One region of the Pelomonas dachongensis genome, then DNA from elsewhere that is predicted to be linked to it. Evidence: predicted binding sites of a transcription regulator. Region 1 holds the regulator's gene; the other holds the start of a gene.

What was found. Region 1 encodes FliA, which starts transcription of late flagellar genes. Its sites were predicted from a motif close to CTAAAGTTTNNNNNNNNNNNGCCGNTA; they were not measured.
Region 2: a site for FliA is predicted at 6,565-6,591, ahead of flgM (flagellar biosynthesis anti-sigma factor FlgM). Genes of this name have one in related genera too.

What each region holds. Positions count from the first base shown of each region.
Region 1 is NZ_JBIGHY010000011.1:19,185-28,080, forward strand. It holds gene ACG02S_RS22785 (Hpt domain-containing protein) at 1-87, shown strand, start outside; gene ACG02S_RS22790 (putative bifunctional diguanylate cyclase/phosphodiesterase) at 114-2,312, shown strand; gene ACG02S_RS22795 (GGDEF domain-containing protein) at 2,321-4,168, shown strand; gene ACG02S_RS22800 (substrate-binding periplasmic protein) at 4,165-4,830, shown strand; gene ACG02S_RS22805 (methyl-accepting chemotaxis protein) at 4,820-6,169, opposite strand; gene ACG02S_RS22810 (RNA polymerase sigma factor FliA) at 6,223-6,936, opposite strand; gene ACG02S_RS22815 (MinD/ParA family ATP-binding protein) at 6,956-7,729, opposite strand; gene flhF (flagellar biosynthesis GTPase FlhF) at 7,842-8,896, opposite strand, start outside.
Region 2 is NZ_JBIGHY010000010.1:178,190-187,085, forward strand. It holds gene ACG02S_RS22585 (protein kinase domain-containing protein) at 1-1,000, shown strand, start outside; gene ACG02S_RS22590 (PEP-CTERM sorting domain-containing protein) at 1,090-1,956, shown strand; gene ACG02S_RS22595 (protein kinase family protein) at 2,041-2,979, shown strand; gene ACG02S_RS22600 (VWA domain-containing protein) at 3,001-3,981, shown strand; gene ACG02S_RS22605 (adenylosuccinate synthetase) at 3,983-5,251, shown strand; gene ACG02S_RS22610 (DUF1841 family protein) at 5,283-5,714, shown strand; gene ACG02S_RS22615 (hypothetical protein) at 5,765-6,157, opposite strand; gene flgM (flagellar biosynthesis anti-sigma factor FlgM) at 6,174-6,503, opposite strand; gene flgA (flagellar basal body P-ring formation chaperone FlgA) at 6,652-7,350, opposite strand; gene flgB (flagellar basal body rod protein FlgB) at 7,494-7,907, shown strand; gene flgC (flagellar basal body rod protein FlgC) at 7,925-8,341, shown strand; gene ACG02S_RS22640 (flagellar hook assembly protein FlgD) at 8,356-8,896, shown strand, end outside.

The DNA of each region.
Region 1 (8,896 bases):
GGCCGCAGCGATGGCCTGTCCGAGCAGCTCGACGCTATGCTGCTGGACATCCAACAGGTACGCGTCGCCCTGGCGGCGCTGCTCTGATGTCCAGCCACCAGTCACACCCCGTGATGGACGACCTGCCTGCGCGCCCGCGCGTGCTGCTCGTCGACGACGACGAAGTCAACCTGCTGCTGACGGCAGCGGCGCTGCGCGAGCGTGGTTTCGAGGTCGACGAGTCGCCCAGCGGCAGCGATGCGCTGGGCAAGCTGTCCACGCGCGCGCCGGACGTCGTCGTGCTGGACGCGCTGATGCCGGAGCTGGACGGCTTCGAGACCTGCGCGTTGCTGCGCGCGACGCCCGGCTTCGAGTCGCTGCCGGTGCTGATGCTGACCGGCCTGGACGACGAGGCGTCCATCAACCGCGCCTACCAGGCCGGCGCCACTGACTTCTTCGTCAAGTCGCCGCAATGGAGTCTGCTGGACGGCCGGCTGCGCTACCTGCTGCGCAGCTCGCGCACGCGGCTTGAGCTGGAGCGCAGCAAGGCCAAGCTGGCCCGCGCGCAGGACCTGGCGCGCATGGGCAGCTTCGAATGGCGGCGCGGGCTGGCGGGCAGCTTCTCAATATCCGCCGAAGGCCTGCGCGTGTTCGGCCGCGGCCCGCAGGACCGGCTGGACTTCGCCGGCGTCATGCGCATGGTGGCGCTGGACGACCGCCACGTGTTCCTGCGTTTGCTGCGCGATGTCGTCGCGCACACCTCGGTGCTTATCACCGACCTGCCGCTGACGCTGCCCGACGGCCGCCTGCGCGTGGTCCACATCGAGGCCGAGCCCGAGTTCAACGAGCAGGGCGGCATCAGCGGCTACACCGGCATCCTGCAGGACGTGACCGACCGCCGCCAGGCCGAGGACCGCATCCGCCAGCTCGCGCACTTCGATGCACTGACCGGCCTGCCCAACCGACGTCAGCTGATCTGGCGCGTGGAGCGCGCCATCGAGAGCGCGCGCCGTGGCGGCCACGAGGTGGGCCTGCTGCTGATCGACCTGGACCGCTTCAAGATCATCAACGACACGCTGGGCCACGCGGCCGGCGACGAGCTGCTGATCGAGGTGGGCCGCCGCCTGCGCGGCTGCGTGCGGCACTCCGACCAGATCATGGAAGGCGTGCTGGAAGGGATGGGTAGCCGCAGCCACCGCGGGCTGGAGGCCGTGGGCCGCCTGGGCGGCGACGAGTTCGTCGCACTGCTGCCTGAGGTGGTGGACGAGCGCGATGCCGAGCGCGTCGCGCAGCGCGTGCTGGAGGCCCTGCGCGAGCCCATCTTCGTGGGCGGCCAAGAGTGCTTCGTCACCGCCAGTGTGGGCATCGCCATCTACCCGCGCGATGGCCAGAGCATGGCCGACCTCCTGCGCAATTCCGACGTGGCCATGTACGCCGTCAAGAGCCAGGGCCGCAACGCCTCGGCCGTGTACTCGCCGCAGCTGGCCGGCCACGGCAAGCAGAAACTGGAGCTGGAAAGCGCGCTGCACAAGGCGCTGGAGCGCAACGAGATCGTGCTGCACTACCAGCCCAAGATCGACGTGCGTGCCGGCCGCATGGTGGGCGCGGAAGCGCTGATGCGCTGGAGGCGTGGCGACGTGCTGGTGCCGCCGGCCGACTTCATCCCGCTGGCCGAGGAAACCGGCCTCATCGTGCCGCTGTCCGAATGGGCGCTGAAGGAGGCCGCCCGCCAGGCCAAGCTGTGGCAGCTGCAGTTCGGCTTCGCCGACTCCATCGCCGTCAACCTGCCCAGCCGGTTGTTCGAACGCACCGATCTCGTCGAGCACATCCACCAATGCGTCAGTGCCTATGGCGTGCCGCACCGGTCGATCCAGCTGGAGATCACCGAGAACAACCTGATGAAGGACCTGCAGAACGTCATCCCGTCGCTGCACCGTCTGAACGAGGTCGGTGTCGAGATCTCCATCGACGACTTCGGCACCGGCTACTCGTCGCTGGCCTACCTGACCACGCTGCCGATCTCCGAGGTGAAGATCGACCGCACCTTCGTGCGTGACCTGGGCATCACGCCGCAGAGTTCCGAGGTGGTCACCGCCATCATCGCGCTGGCCCGCGCGCTGGAGTTGCGAGTCATCGCCGAGGGCGTGGAGACGCCGCGCCAGATGGAAGTGCTGCACCGCCTGGGCTGTTCGCTGATGCAGGGCTTCCTGTTCAGCAAGCCCTTGCCGGCCGACGAACTGGAGCGCTGGATCACGGAGGTGGTGCAGCCTCGCAACGCGCCCTGGATCACCGCGATGGACGGCGTCGCGGACACGGCGCGCCGCCCGGGCTAGACGACAGCATGCGGCCCACCCCCGCGCCGGCGCAGATCGCCAAGGCCGCCCTGCAGCGGCTGGCGCAGGCGCGGCTGGAACCCACGCCCGAGAACTACAGCCGCGCCTACGCCATCGAGGCCGGCACGGAGGTCGCCCCCGGCGCCAACGGTGCCATGCCCGAGCGCGTGCAGCAGCTGCTGTCCAAGTTGATCAGCCTGGCCCTGCCCTCCGGCAGCGCGCGCCAGGATCTGCAGGCCGCCTTGCGCGAGCAGCGGCTGGACGAACTGCAGCGCCAAGTCGACAAGCTGCTGGACACCGCCGGCCCCGGCGCCCAGGCGGATGCGCTGGCCCAGGCCATCGACCGACTGGTGCGCGGCCTGGAGCGCGGCGGCAGGCACTGGACGCTGGCGCGCAAGAAGGAAGGCATCAACCGCGTGCTGGAACTGAGCCGCACCGACAGCGGCAAGCTGGTGAAGCGCATGCTGCAGCTGATCGCCAGCTGGGACAAGGACGACGACGGCAGTGGCGTGGAGACCGACGAAGATGGCGGCACACCCAGCCAGTTCTTCGCCGACAGCGCCTTTGCCGACACCGGCCTGCGCGAGCCCGGCGACTTCGTCGACACGCCGGTCGAGACCATCAGCCTGGACCTGCCTGCACCGGTGGACCTCACGCCCTGGCAGGAGATGGGCGGCGAGCTGAACGCCACCGTGCGCCACGCGCTGCGCTCGCCGCAGGCGGAGGCGACGCCGGCCGACGCGCTGATGCGCGAGCTGGACGAAGCCCAGGCCGAGATCCAGGCCCAGGGCGCCAGCCCCGAGCGTGCGCAGCAGATGGCCGCGCTGTGCCAGCGCGCGCGCCACCTGCTCGACCACCGCCGCCACATGTTCGACGCACTCGGCGGCCTGTGCCGCGAGCTGTCGGCGAGCCTGGTGGACCTGGCGGAGGACGATTCATGGTCGCAGGGCCAGGCCGAGGCGATGAACAACACGCTGGCGCAAGGCCTCTCCGGCCGCGGCGTGCGCACGGTGTCGGAGCTGCTGGCCGGCACGCGCCAGCGCCAGCGCACGCTGCGCGACGAGCGCTCCAAGGCGCGCGATGCGCTGAAGGGCCTGATCCAGCGCATGCTGACCGAGCTGGGCGAGCTGGGCCAGCACACCGACCGCTTCCAGAACAACGTCGGTCGCTACGCCGACGCCATCGAGCAGGCCGACTCGCTGGAGAGTCTGGCGGGCACCGTGCGCGAGATGGTCGAGGAGAGCCGCAGCGTGCAAGGGCTGGTGTCGCAGACACAGCAGCGCCTGACGCTGGAGCACGAACGTGCCGCCGCGCTGACGCAGCGCGTGGACGAGCTGGAGGGCGAACTGCGGCGGCTGTCCAACGAGGTCCACACCGACCAGCTGACGCAGGTGGCCAACCGCCGCGGCCTGATCCAGGCCTTCGGCATCGAGCAGGCCAAGGCCGAGCGCGAGTCCACACGCATGGCCCTGGCACTGCTGGACATCGACAACTTCAAGAAGCTCAACGACAGCCTGGGCCACCACGCCGGCGACATCGCGCTGAAGTCGCTGGCCGAGCGCACGCAGGCCTCGTTGCGGCCCGGTGACATGGTGGCACGCTACGGCGGCGAGGAGTTCGTACTGATGCTGCCCAACACCCCGCTGGACGAGGCGCAGGCCGTACTCGTACGGCTGCAGCGCTCGCTGTCGATGGCGCTGTTCAACCACGAGGGCAAGGACGTCTTCGTGACCTTCTCGGCCGGCGTCACGCTGTACCGCCCCGGCGAGACGCTGGAGACGGCACTGGACCGCGCGGACGTGGCGCTGTACGAGGCCAAGCACACAGGCAAGAACCGGGCGTGCATCGCGGAATGAGGCGGTGGACGGCGTTGCTGGCCCTGGCCGCCGGCAGCGCTGCGGCACACGCGCGCGTGCCTTTGTGCGTGACCGACTTCCCGCCTTATGTCAGCGCGGCGGCGCCCGATGGCGGCAGCATCACCGCGCTGGCGCGCCGCGCCTTCGAGTCTGGTGGCCTGGGCGTGCAGACGCTACACGTGCCGTGGGTGCGTGCCTTCGCGATGGCCAGGAACGGCGAGTGCCTGCTGCTCTCGCTGTGGCGCAACGAGGAGCGTGACACCCTGTTCCTGTACTCGCTGCCGGTGACGCGCATGGAGCTGGGCCTGTTCGTGCGCGCCGACCTCGACACGCCGCTGCCGCCGGATGCCACGGTGGCCTATCAGCGCGGCTCCTACCTGCCAGCCGCGCTGGCCGACGGCCGCTACCAGTTGTACGAGCTGGTGGACCCGCGCCCCGGGCTGGAGATGCTCCGGCGCCGCCGCGTCGACGCGGTGATGTCCGAGCGCGCCACCTTCGAGCACCTGCTGGCCTCGCAGCCGCGGGGCGCCGACGACGTTCGCTGGCAAGCGCCGGCGATCGAGGTCAAGAACAGCTACATCGCGATCAGCCGGCACCACCCCCAGGCCGAGGCCTGGCTCGCACTGCTGAACCGCGAGATCCGCCGCTCGGTCAGAAATTGAAGGCCAGGCGCAGGCCGCCCCAGTGGCGGCCCTTGACCATGATGGGCGCCGCCGCCTCCTTCAGCAGCACGAAACGGCCACCGCCCATGTCGCGGCGGTAGGTCTGCAGCAGGAACGGCCGCGCGTTGCGCGCGGACGCCAGGCCGGTGCGGTCGTTGAAGATGCGCCGGTAGCGGCTGTGGGCCGTGTTCCAGACCGTGTCGCCCGGCCGCTGTGGCTGGCAGTACGTGCGGTTGTGTGTCGCGATGTAGCCATTGCGGTCGGCGGCAATGCAGAACACGATCTTGTCGCTGAAGCCCAGCGTCTTCTCCTGCACACCGGGGAACAGGCGGTCACTCAGCTGGCAGAAACGCGTCGTGTGCTGCTGCGGGTTGGTGTCGGCGATGGGCCGGTAGTTCTCGTCGAACAGGTCGGCCTCGCTGATCTGGCCGTCTCGCAGCGCGGCCTCCAGCAGCGCGGAGATCTCGCCCGCCGCCGCCTGCGCGGCGCGGATGAAGGGCATGTCATCGACCTCCACGCCGCTCTCCGCGATCTGCTCGATCAGATCTTCCGACATACGCAGGAAACGGTCGCTGCCATCGAAGGCCACCTTCAGGCTCTGCGACGCGTCGGTCACCTCGCGGCCCAGCTCGTGGGCGTGCTCGTTGAGCAGCTGCATCTGCTGGCCGCTGTGCGCCGCGGAGGCGGCAATGCGCTGCACGTCTTCCTCGACCTCGTGGAAGGCGGCGTGGATCTGGCTGGGCTTGGCGCCCTTCTCGGTCAGCTCGTCACTGAAGCGGTCGATGCGCGTCTGCAGCGTGGCAATGGCACTGACGATGGCCTTGGACGAGGCCTCGACCTGCCCTGCCAGCGCCTTCACGGCCTCGGCAACAACGGCGAAACCACGGCCGGCGTCACCGGCATGCTTGGCCTCGACGGCGGCATTGAAGGCCACCAACCGGGTCTGCAGCGAGATCTTCGTGATCTCGGCGGCGGCCTCGGACACCTGGGCCAGCGTGCTGGCCATCCCCACCACCTCGCCGCCTACGACGCCCAGCGCACCACGTGCGCGCTGCACGGCGGCCGAACTCTGCGCCGTGGCGGTGGCGATGGCCGCCTGAGCCTGGCTGATCTGGTCGAGCTGCTGGGCCAGCGCCTGCATGGCCTGTCCCTGCGCCTGCACCACGCGCTGCGTGTCTTCCAGCGCGCCGCGCACCTCGGCGGCGTCCTTGCCCACGGTGGAAATGGAGCGCGACAGCTTCTTGACGACGTTCAACGCCGCGCTGTCATCGCGCCGGACGGGCTCCTCCCGAACGGTCTGCGCAGACGCCGAGACTCCGGCCTTGGGCCACCTGAACATGCGTTTGTCCCCCGCTTATAGGCTGGGGCCGCCGCTGTCAGCCGCCCCTCAGATCACCAGTCGCGCAGCTTAACGCGCAACCTTGCGATGGACTGACTGTGCAGCTGGCACACGCGCGACTCCGTGACCTTGAGCACGGCCGCGATCTCCTTGAGATTCATGTCGTGCTCGTAGTACATGCTCATCACGTACTGCTCGCGCTCGGGCAGGTTCTTGATGGCGGCCACCAGCGCCTCGCGCATGCGGTGGTCCTGCAGCTGCGCCATCGGGTTGGCGCTTTCGTCGGCGACGTGGCGGTCAAGGTAGTCGTTGTCGCCGTCGTCGCCCGACATGTCTTCCAGGTACACCAGCTGCGTGCCGCGCACCTTGCCCAGCAGCTCCTGGTAGTCGGCCAGCGACAGGCCCATCTCCTTGGCGATCTCCTCCTCCTTCGGCGCGCGGCCAAGCTTCTGCTCGACCTTGTGCACCGCGGCCTCGATCTCGCGCTGCTGGCGGCGCGTGCCGCGGCTCATCCAGTCGCCGCCGCGCAGCTCGTCGAGCATGGCGCCGCGGATGCGCTGCGTGGCGAAGGTCTCGAACTGCACGCCCTGTTCGGCGTCGAAGCGGGACAGCGCATCGGTCAGGCCGATGAGGCCGACCTGGATGAGGTCGTCCACCTCCACGTTGGCCGGCAGCTTGGCGATCATCTGGTGCGCCAGGCGTCGGACGAGCGGGCTGTACTGCTTGATCAGCGTGCTGTTGTCGAGGCGGCCTTTGGGCGTGTACATGTTCTGCTCCCAGCAGAGGTCAATGCGCTGCGAGGAAAGGGTTGGACACCGTGCGCGCCGGGCGCAGCGGGGTCGCGTCAGAAGCGGCGTCGATGGCGGCGCCCGGGGGCGCCGCCAGCAGCAGCTCGCGGGCCAGGTGGCGCAGCTCGGGCGTCAGCGGCGCATGCTGCGAGGCGCGCGGGTCCAGGCAGGCCCAGTCGCGCAGCACCGCGCCGAGGAAACCGTCGGCGCACGAGTGGAGCTGCTGCGCGATGCGAGTGGCCACGCGCAGCTGGGGGTGGCAGGCCATCAGCAGACTGTAGACCATCAGCCCCGCCCGCTGCGTGAGCCATTTCATGCCGGCGTAGGCCTCGGTGACGCTGTGCGGATCGGTATCCGCCAACAACAGTGGACGCACCTCGCGCAGCGCGACGATGCGGGCCAGCTCAGGCGCCGGTGCGTGCAGCAGGATGACGTCGGCATCCGGCGCGGCGGCAGACACGGCCTCCAGGAAGGAAGCAGCCGACCCGTTGGCATTGATATGACGCAGCGGCAGGCCGCGAGCGGCCAGGTACGACACCTTGGGCGACAGGCGCTCGATGCAGTTGGACAGGTCCACCTGCGCCAGCTCCGAGGGCGCCGGCGAATGCTCACCGGCGTCAACCACCAACGTCTTCAGGTTCAGTTCGCTGAATGCGGCGCACAGGCCTTCCAGCAGCACGCCGGCGCCCATCACGCGCGGGTTGCTGACGACCGGCACGAAGCGGGTCTTGGAGGCGGCGAAGAGGCGGCGCAGACCGTGGGCTTGATCCATCATGTTTGCCCCTCGTGCAAGGAATGCTTTGACCGGTCTCCCGAGGGGATGCGGGCCGGCTTGGGAGCGGCCCGGCGCGCGGCCCGCTCAAAACGCACTGTGACGCCTCGCATCAGTGGACCGCCCGCAGGCCCGCGTCGGCGAGCGGTCCGCCGGCGAAGATCAGGTTGACATCGGTGTTGTCCATGCGCCAGGCGCCGGATGCGGCGCCCTTCAACGCGCGCTGCACCAGCGCCACGCTGGGCAGGCGGTGCCAGTCTTCCGGCACGCGCTGGCCGTTGGCCACGCCCAGCACCTTGAGCTTGTGGCGGATCAGCGTGTCCAGCGCCGGGGCCAGCTTGACCGCTTCGTCGAGCTTGCTGAGCACCACGCCCTCGCAGGCGGCGGCTTTCCAGGCGTTGACGACGTCCTCGATGGTCTCGCCCTGCTGCGCGGCGTTGATGACCAGCAGCTTCTTGATGCTGGGGTGGGCGAGCATCTCCAGCAGCTCCTGCGTGCGGCTGTCGCGCTGCGCCATGCCGGCGGTGTCGATGAGGATGAGCTTCTTGCTGGACAGCAGGTCCAGCAGGTCGTCCAGCGACGCGCGGTCGTGCGCGGTGTGCACGGGCACACCGAGGATGCGCCCGTAGGCACGCAGCTGCTCGTGGGCGCCGACGCGGTAGGCGTCCAGCGTGATCAGGCCCAGCTGGCCAGCGCCGTACTTGGTCGCGAAGTGGGCGGCCAGCTTGGCGGTGGTGGTGGTTTTGCCAACGCCGGTGGAGCCGATCAGCGCGAACACGCCGCCCCGGTCCTCGATGGCCGGCGCGGCCTCGTCGGCCTGCAGGTTGCGCGACAGCACGTGCGCGGCCCAGGCCGTCTCGTCAGCCGGGTCGGTGGGCGAGCCGGCGCGGAAGTCCGACGGGCAGCTCTCGGCCAGCTTGCGCACCAGCGCGGGCGAGAAGCCCAGCTCCAGCAGCTTCTGCGTCAGGCGCGCCTGCACGGGCTGGCGCTGCAGCTTCTCCATGAAGGCCAGCGACGAGAAGCGCTCCTCGATGAGACCGCGCATCTGGCGCAGCTCGGCCGCCATGTCCATCTGGCTGCGCTGCACGGACGTGGGCTGGCCCGGCAGCGGCGTGGGTTCGAACGCCGTGGCGATGTCGCCCAGCTGCGGCACGGCGCGCTGCACCG
Region 2 (8,896 bases), on a different contig from region 1:
GCCCGATGCGCGCGGCTACCGCCTGGCGTGCTGGCTGCGCCGCCAGCGCTGGCCGCTGCTGGGCGCGGCGGCCTTGCTGGTTGGCACCGCCGCCGCGCTGTGGCAGGCCGACACCGCCCGCCGCGAGGCCCGCCGCGCCGAGGCGGCCAACGCTTACCTGCTGGACCTGTTCAAGACGCTGGACCGCCGCGCGCCCGACGCCGCCCAGCCCGAGGCCGCGCTGCGCCGCCTGCTGGCCGAGCGCAGCGCGCGCATCGAGGCCACGCTGCCCACCGACCCCGACACCGCTGACGAGCTGCTGCGCATCACCGCGACGCTGCACGACTACCTGGGCGACGCCCGGCGCAGCCGCGCGCTGGCCGAGCGCCGCTACCGGCTGCTGAAGGACCGCCTGGGCCTGGCCCAGCCGCGCACGCAGCTGGCCGGCATGCACTTGATCTGGCCGCTGCTGGCCAGCGGCGACCTGGCGGCCTCTGCGGCGCTGCTGGCCGAGCTGGACCCGGCCCTGCCCGCGCGCGGCCTGCTGCGCGCCGAGTGGCTGCTGGCCCGCCACGACCTGCGCGAGCGCCAGGGTGCGGCGCCGGCCGAGCGCGAAGCCCTGCTGCGCGCCGCGCTGGCGGGTTACGCCGCCGATGCGCCGCAAGACAGCGGCCATGCCGCCACCTGGCTGGCCTTGAGCGAGCTGCACGCCGCCCAGGGACGGCGCGACGATGCGCTGGCGGCCGTGGACCGCGCGCTGGGCCTGGTCGAGCGGGCCCAGCCCTACATCGCCAGCGACCATGCCCGGCAGTTGCTGCAGCGCGCCAGCCTGGGCGCTGCCGGCGCGGCGGCTGACGAGGCCCGGGCGCTGCAGCTGCTGCGCGGCAGCGTGGGGCTGCGCGCGCCCTTTGTCCGCCAGGCGCTGGCCGCGCTGGTGGCGCGCCGCTGCGCGGCGGACCGCACTGCCGCCAACGCGCTGGCCGCCGAGGCCGGCGTGGGCGGCTGCGCGGCTGCCCCCTGAATCGGCGACAGCCCGGCTGGCCGGCCCCGGCGCCGGTTTGCGTGTGTGGAGATGGCGCCGCCATTGGCGCCGCATCCAGGGAGAAACCCATGTTGCTTCAACACGCGCTGCGTCCCAGGGCCGCCGCCTTCGCGCTGCTGCTGGCCTGCAGCCTGCCCGCCGCCGCCATCGACAGCCAGCTGTACGCGACCTTGCTTGTCAACACGACCGCGTTCTACCCCGTATCCGACGTCGCGTCGCGCAGGACCGACCTCAACCTGATCGACGACCCACGCGCCGGCCAGCTGCAGACCCTGGCGGACAGCACCACCCTCAGCGGCGGCACCGCCACGGCCCACTTCGAGGGCCGCATGGGCTTGCTGCGCGCCTCTGCGGCGTCCAGCTTCCCGTACTGCTGCGATGCCCTCGGGCGGCGCGTCGTCCAGGGCTATGCCGACGCCAGCGTGCAAGGTCGTTTCTACGACAGCATCGCCGTCAGCGGTGCAGGGCTGGCTGCGGGCACGCCGGTCAGCTACACGGTGAACTTCAGCATCGACGGTGCGCTGTCCAACCCCAGCTTCGAGATGGGCGGCTTTCTGACCGCCTACGGCATCGCCGAGGTGAGGTTGCGCGACATGAGCAGCTTTGCCGAGGTCAACAAGAGCTGGGATGCCAGCCGCGATGCGCCGGGCGTCTTCAGCCTGCGGCTGGACACCTTCGTCGGCCGCACGATCTCGCTCAGCGGCATGCTGGCGGTGGGCGCCTCGGTCAGTGACTATGCCCAGCTGGGCCGCACGGCCTGGGCTGACTTCGGCCACTCGGCCGGCTACCAGCTGGTGCCTTCCGTGACGGGGCTCAACACCGTCGGCGCCAGCGGCTACGACTTCGCCACGCCGGTGCCCGAGCCGGGCAGCTGGGCACTGATGGCCGTCGGGCTGCTCGGCATCGGCATGCTGCGCCGCCGCCGCCCGAGCTGAGCACGGGGCGCCGCAAAATGGCGGCATGACCGCCGACTGCCCACCCGCTTTCCTGTGCGCCGCGTCAGGCGCGCCCCGAACCGCATGACGGCCGGCCACGGCAGCCCCAGCTGCCCGCAGTGCGGCGGCAGCCTGCCGCGTCAGGCCCTGTGGCGGGCCGTGAGCTGCAGCTACTGCAAGGCCGTCGTCACGCTGAACACCCGCTGGGTGGAGCGCGCGGCCTTCCGCGCCGCCTGGGCCCGCGCGCAGCTGCGTGCCGATGACGGCGACTGGGTCACGCTGGCCGGCACCGACTATCGCCTGCTGGCGCCGCTGGGCCGAGGCACGACGAGCGAGGCCTGGCTGGCCGAGCGCCAAGGCAACGCCCGGCTGCGCGCCGTCATCAAGCTCGAACCGCCCGCGGCTGCCGGCAAGCAGGCCCGCGAGGCGACCACGCTGCAACGCCTGCAGGCACTGAGTGGCCCCGGGAGCAGCTATTTCTCGCTGCGCCTGCCGCAGCCCGTTGCGCAGGGCCTCACCGCGCGCGGCGCAGCGATCGCCGTCCGGGCCTGGCCCGGCTTCTGGGGCAGCCTGGCCGACGTGATGGCGCTGCATCCTCAAGGCCTGGCCGACCCGCGGCACGCGGTGTGGCTGTGGCGCCGCGTGCTGGAGCTGCTGGACTATCTGCACGGCCAGGGGTGGTGTCATCTGGACCTGCGCCCCAAGCACTGGCTCATCCATCCGGCCGACCACGGCGTGCACCTGGTCGGCTGGAGCCGCGCCGCCCCGCAGGCCGACCCGGCGGTGGACCTGCAGCAATCGGCCTGGGCCCTGCGCGCCGCGCTGGCCGGCGCAGGCGAGGCGCCACCCGCCCTGCCCGCGCGTTGCCCTGCGGCACTGGCCCAGCTGCTGCGGCGCGCCAGCGAAGACCGCGACTGGTGCCGCGGCCAGGGCGCCGCCGGGCTGGCCCGTCAGCTCAGCGCCGCAGCGCTGGCAGACTTCGGGCCACCGCGCTTCGTGCCCTTCGACCCGCAGCGCGCCTGAACACTTTGACACGGAGAACCCATGGGACACGGCAACTACTCGCACGCGGCGCACGCCGCACTGCTGGCCGACCGCGCCGACCTCGATGCGGAACAGGTCTTCCGCCAGACCGGCTGCCACCCGCTGATGAATCCGCGCGGCCTGACGGTGCGCGAATCGCGCGACAGCGCCGACCATCCGCACGCCCTGCCCATCGCCTTTGCGCTGGACGTGACCGGCTCCATGGGCGACATCCCGCGCAACCTCGCCCAGCGCGACCTGCCGCAGTTCATGGGCCTGCTGGGCGCCTGCGCCATCGCCGACCCGCAGGTGCTGTTCATGGCCATTGGCGACGCCACCTCGGACGACGCGCCGCTGCAGGTGGGGCAGTTCGAGTCCACCGCCGAGCTGATGGACCAGTGGCTGACCTGGAGCTTCCTGGAGGGCGGCGGGGGCGGAACCGGCTCCGAGAGCTACGAGCTGGCCTTCTACCTGCTGGCCCGCCACACCGACACGGACAGCTGGGTGAAGCGCCGCCACAAGGGCTACCTGTTCATGACCGGCGACGAGCTGCCGTACCCGGCTGTCTCGCGCCACCAGGTCGGCGCGCTGCTGGGCGACCAGCTGGACGAGGACATCCCGATCGAGGAAGCGATCGCGGCCGCGGCCGAGCAATACCATCTGTTCTTCCTGATCCCCGACCTGCAGCGCCGCCAGCGCTGCGAGTCGCGCTGGCGCGACCTGCTGGGCGACCACGTCATCTGCATGGAGTCGCCCGACGACACCTGCCACGTGGCCGCCGCCCTGGTGGGGCTGACGGAAGGCCGGCTGGCCGATGTCGATGCCGTGGCCCGCGTGCTGGCGGACCAGGGCCTGGCGCGCGAGCGCGTCAGCGCCGTCGTGCGGGCGCTGCGGCCGTATGCCGAGCTGCTGAAGCCAGGCGCGGTAGGCCTGCCGCTGCGCCCCGGTGCACGGCCTGCCGGCGCAGCCGCCGGCGGCTGGTGGAAGAAGCTGTTCGGCTGAAGTGTTCGCCGCCTTCGTCGACCTGGGCTTCGGCGACGCCGGCAAGGGCAAGTTCGTCGATGCCTGGGTGCGCCGGCGGGGCGCGCACACGGTGGTCCGCTTCAACGGCGGCGCGCAGGCCGGGCACAACGTGGTGCTGCCGGACGGCCGCCACCACACCTTCTCGCAATGGGGCGCGGCCAGCTTCGTGCCGGGCGTGGCCACCGTGCTGGCGGCGCCGGTCGTCGTGCATCCCGGCGCACTGCTGCAGGAGGCGCAGGCGCTCATTGCACGGGGCCTGACCGATCCCTGGCAGCGCCTGTTCATCGACGGCCGCTGCCGCGTGACCACGCCCTTCCTGCAGGCCGCCGGCCGCCTGCGCGAGCGGGCGCGCGGCGCCGCGGCGCATGGCAGCTGCGGCGTCGGCTTCGGCGAGACGGTGGCCTTGTCGCTGCAGCAGCCGGCCCTGGGCCTGCACTGGGCCGACCTGGCGCAGCCGGCCCGGGCGCTGGCCCGGCTGCGCGACCAGCAAGCCTGGCTGCGCGAGGCCTGGCCCGAGCCGCCCGACGCCGCCGCCCAGGCCGACTGGCAGGCCTTGCACGAGGTCGCGCTGGCCGAGCGCTGGCTGGTGCAGGCGCACGAAGCCTGGCGGCTGGCACCGGCGCGGTCTGCCGACTTCATGGCCAGCCAGCTGGCCCGACCGGGGCACGTCGCCTTCGAAGGCGCCCAGGGCGTGCTGCTGGACGAAGACCACGGCTTTCACCCGCACACCACTTGGAGCCGCGTGACGCCGACCGCGGCGGTCGATGTGCTGCGCGATCTGGGGCTCACGCCCAGGCTGCACCGCTACGGCATCGTGCGCAGCTATCTGACCCGCCATGGCACCGGCCCGCTGCCGACCGTCGACCCGGCGCTGGACTCGCTGCCCGAACCGCACAACCCCGAGGACGGCTGGCAGGGCCCATTCCGCCGCGGCCATCCGGACGCGCTGCTGCTGCGCCACGCCGCCAGGGCCTGCGGTGCGTTGGACGGCCTGCTGGTGGGCCATCTGGACGCCGTGCCTGTCGGCCTGCGCTGGTGCCACGCCTATCGAGATGCCCCAGCGCTGCCCCAACTCGCGCCCGAGGCGCTCACCGCCTGGCTGCAGGCAGCGCAGCCGCTGTACGAACCTGGCCTGCTCAGCCGCGATGCACTGCTGGCGCGGCTGCACGAAGCCAGCGGTGCCGCGCTGGCGGGCTGGTCCGACGGCCCCACGCACCGCGACGTGCGCTGGCTAGACCCCGGGGAATGATGAGACCGCGCAACTGGCGACAATCACGGCCATGTTCGCTCCGTCCCAGCTCGAAGTCCGGCGCTTCTTCTGCGCCACCTACCGCAAATGGCGCGATGGCGCGCCGCTGATTCCGATGGAGGCCATCGCGGCGGACTGGATCGCCGAGCACCCGGAATACCACGACGAACTCGCCGACGAGGCCGGCGCGCTGGAGAAGGTCTACACCGTGGAGGAAGGCCGCACCAACCCCTTCCTGCACCTCTCCATGCACCTGACCATCACCGAGCAGCACGCCATCGACCAGCCCAGCGGCATCCGCCAGGCCGTGGACCTGCTCAGCGCCAAGCGCAACTCCCGCCACGACGCGCATCATGTCGCCATGGAGGCGCTGGGCGAGATGATCTGGGCGTCGCAGCGCAGCGGCATGCCGCCGGACGGGCACGTCTACCTGGACAAGGTGCGCCAGGCGGCCACGCGCTAGAAATGACAAAGCCACCCGAGGGTGGCTCTTTTCATGGCGGCGCGTCGGCCTCAGGCGGTGAAGCTGCCGCCGCCAATGCTGCGGCGTTCGGCCTTGCCGGCAGCACCGTACAGACCGGTCGGCTCGCTCGGGATCAGCACGTCCAGCGCGCGGTCCAGCGACGCGTTGCCGCGGGCCAGCGACTCGCGCTGCGCGGCCAGCAGGCCCCCAGCGCGCACCAGGCGGTTGCGCAGCGCTGCCGGCACACCGCCGGTGCGGGCAGCTTCGCCGAAGCTCTGCACAGCGCGGGCCAGGTGCTGGTGCAGCTCGGACGAGAACTGTTCGATGGCGGCGGCGTCGCGCCGGGTCAGCGCGTCGCCAAGCTGGTTCAGCGTGGCTTCGACGGCCAGCAGCGGAGCTTCCAGTTCGGCGCTGAGCGGGGCGGACGAGGCGATGGCGGTCATGTTCTTCTGAGCGTGTTCAGTGCTTGTTGGCGCGGCTGTCCAGCAATTCTTGCGCATTCGCGACCAGCTTGTCCGCGATCGCGTTGGCATTGATCGTGAACTTGCCCTCGGTGATGGCCTGCGAGATGCGGGCGACCTTGGCGGCGTCGAAGCTGCCATCGTCGGCACCGGCGCTGGCGGCCAGCTTGGCGGCGCTGGAAATCTCCACCTGGGCGCTGGCGGCCGGCGCGGAGGCGGCCTGGCGGATGGTCTCGGTCGCTGCCGCCTCAGGCTTGCGCGCGGTGGCACGCTCGGCCTTGGCAGGGCTGGCGCTGCCGTCGGGGCTGGGGCTGTTGCCGATCTTCATGAGGTTTCTCCAGGTTGCGGGGCGGGCCCCGCAGCGGGCGTTGCTAGGGAGTTTCCTCCTGTATCGGCCGCTGGTCCTGGATCTTGAGCGGGATTTGCCGGATTTTTCCGGTCCATCTCGAGGTTTTCCGGGTTTCGTGGCGATTTGCTCACAGCAGCAGTTCCACCTGACGCTCGCCCACGGCCCGGCCGCTGGCAACACGGCCGCTGTCAAAGCGCACCCTGACGAGCTGGCCTTCGAAGCCCGGCCCCAGGGCCTGGGCCACTGACGACACGGCAAAACCCGCGCCGACCGCCCTCACCTGCACGGTCTCGCCGGCGGCGAACCACTGGCGGGACTTGAGGTCAGGCGCGCGCAGCGCCTCGGCCGCGCCCACGGGCCGCGCGAGCGAGCGTCCGATGAGCTGCGCGGGGTCGGTGAACACCGCACCGGCTTCGGCCGCAATGTCGGTATCGGCCAGCGCGAGCTGTTCTTGAGACAAATTGACGCCGGCCGGCAGCGGGCCGGCGGCCACGACCACCTGACCGATGACGGCCACGCGCACCGGCAGCGTCACGTTCCAGCGCACGCTGCCGTCGACGCAGCGCAGTCCGATGCGGCTCCTGCCCCAGGCGCGCATGCCGGGCGGCAAGTAGGGCTGCACCTGCCGGCACGGCGCCAGGCGCAGCCGCGGGTCCAGCGCACCCGTCTCGACCACCACGCGGGTGCCGGGCGGCGCGGTCGCACGCGCCGCGGTCTCGGCCAGCTGCCGCACACGTTCGATCAGTGCCGGGTCCAGCGCGGTCTGCGCGCGGGCGTACACCCCCGTCAGCGACAGGCACAGCAGGAGCGCAATTCGACACAGCATGGCCGCCACTTTAGGGAAGGCCGCGGTGCCCCTGGATCGGAATTGACGGGCTTTGATACCGCTAATCCCGCTCATGTTTCGGCCCGTGCGGCAGAACAATTTGTCCAAGAGCCAGACCGGCTGCACCTCGCGAGAGGCCCCAGATGTTGAACCGAATCACCGACACGCTGAACTTCCAGACCCAGGCGCTCTCGCTGCGGGCGGAGCGTCAGCGCCTGCTCGCCAGCAACATCGCCAACGCGGACACGCCGGGCTACCAGGCCCGCGAGATCAACTTCGCCCAGGCGCTGCGCGAGGCCACCGGCGAGGTCGGCACGCCGGGCAGCCTGGCCACCACGCAGCGCGGCCACATGGCGCCGCTGGCCGGTGCGCGGGGCGAAAGCGGCAAGGCCTACGCGCTGCAGTCGCAGACCAGCATGGACAGCAACGGCGTGGACATGGACCGCGAACGCGCCAGCTTCGCCGACAACTCGGTGAAGTACGAAGCCACGCTGCGCTTCATCAACGGCTCCGTGCGCACGACGCTGGACTCGATGAAGTCGCACACGCAGGGCTGAGCCAGGAGTAGACCGCCATGTCGATGTTCCAGATCTTCAACGTCTCCGGCAGCGCGGTCAGCGCGCAAAGCCAGCGGCTCAACGTCGTCGCCAGCAACCTGGCCAACGTCGACACCGTGGCCGGCCCCGACGGCCAGGCCTACAAGACACGCCAGGTGGTGTTCCAGACCCAGCTGATGGGCGCCGGCGACGACAGCGGCAACGCCGGCGTGCGCGTCACCAACATCACCGAAGACCAGACGCCCGGCCGCCGTGTGCACGACCCCAAGCACCCGCAGGCAGGCGCCGACGGCTACGTGACGTACTCCAACGTGAACCCGGTGGAGGAGATGGTCAACATGATCTCCGCCTCGCGGTCCTACCAGAACAACATCGAAGTCATGAGCACGGCCAAGAGCCTGTTGCTGAAGACGCTGCAGCTCGGCCAGGGCTGAGCAGGAAGGCCGACATGATCACCGCACTGAATGGCACATCGACGGGCACGTCGAGCACGGCCACCAAGAACGCCCAGGACACGCAGGACCGCTTCCTGAAGCTGCTCGTCGCGCAGATGAACAACCAGGATCCGCTGAACCCGATGGACAACGCGCAGGTGACGAGCCAGATGGCGCAGATCCAGCAGGTCACCAGCCTGTCCACGCTGGACACCAGCATCAAGGGCCTGGGCGGCCAGCTGGGGCAGATGCAGGCGCTGCAGTCCATCACGCTGGTGGGCCGCGAGGTCAGCGTGCCCAGCGACAAGGTCCGCGTCGTCAACGGCAAGGTCGAGGCCAGCTTCGAGCTGGAAGCCGCAGCCAAGAACGTCAAGCTGGAGATCCTGGGCCCGGCCGGCAACGTCATCGACACCAAGGAGCTGGGCGCCCAAGGCACGGGCCGCCAGACCCTCACCTGGAACGCCGGCACGCTGGCCGCCGAGGGTGTCGACCTGAAGTACCGCCTCACGGCCACCAACGGCACGGCGGCGGTCAAGTCCGTCACCTACGCGCACG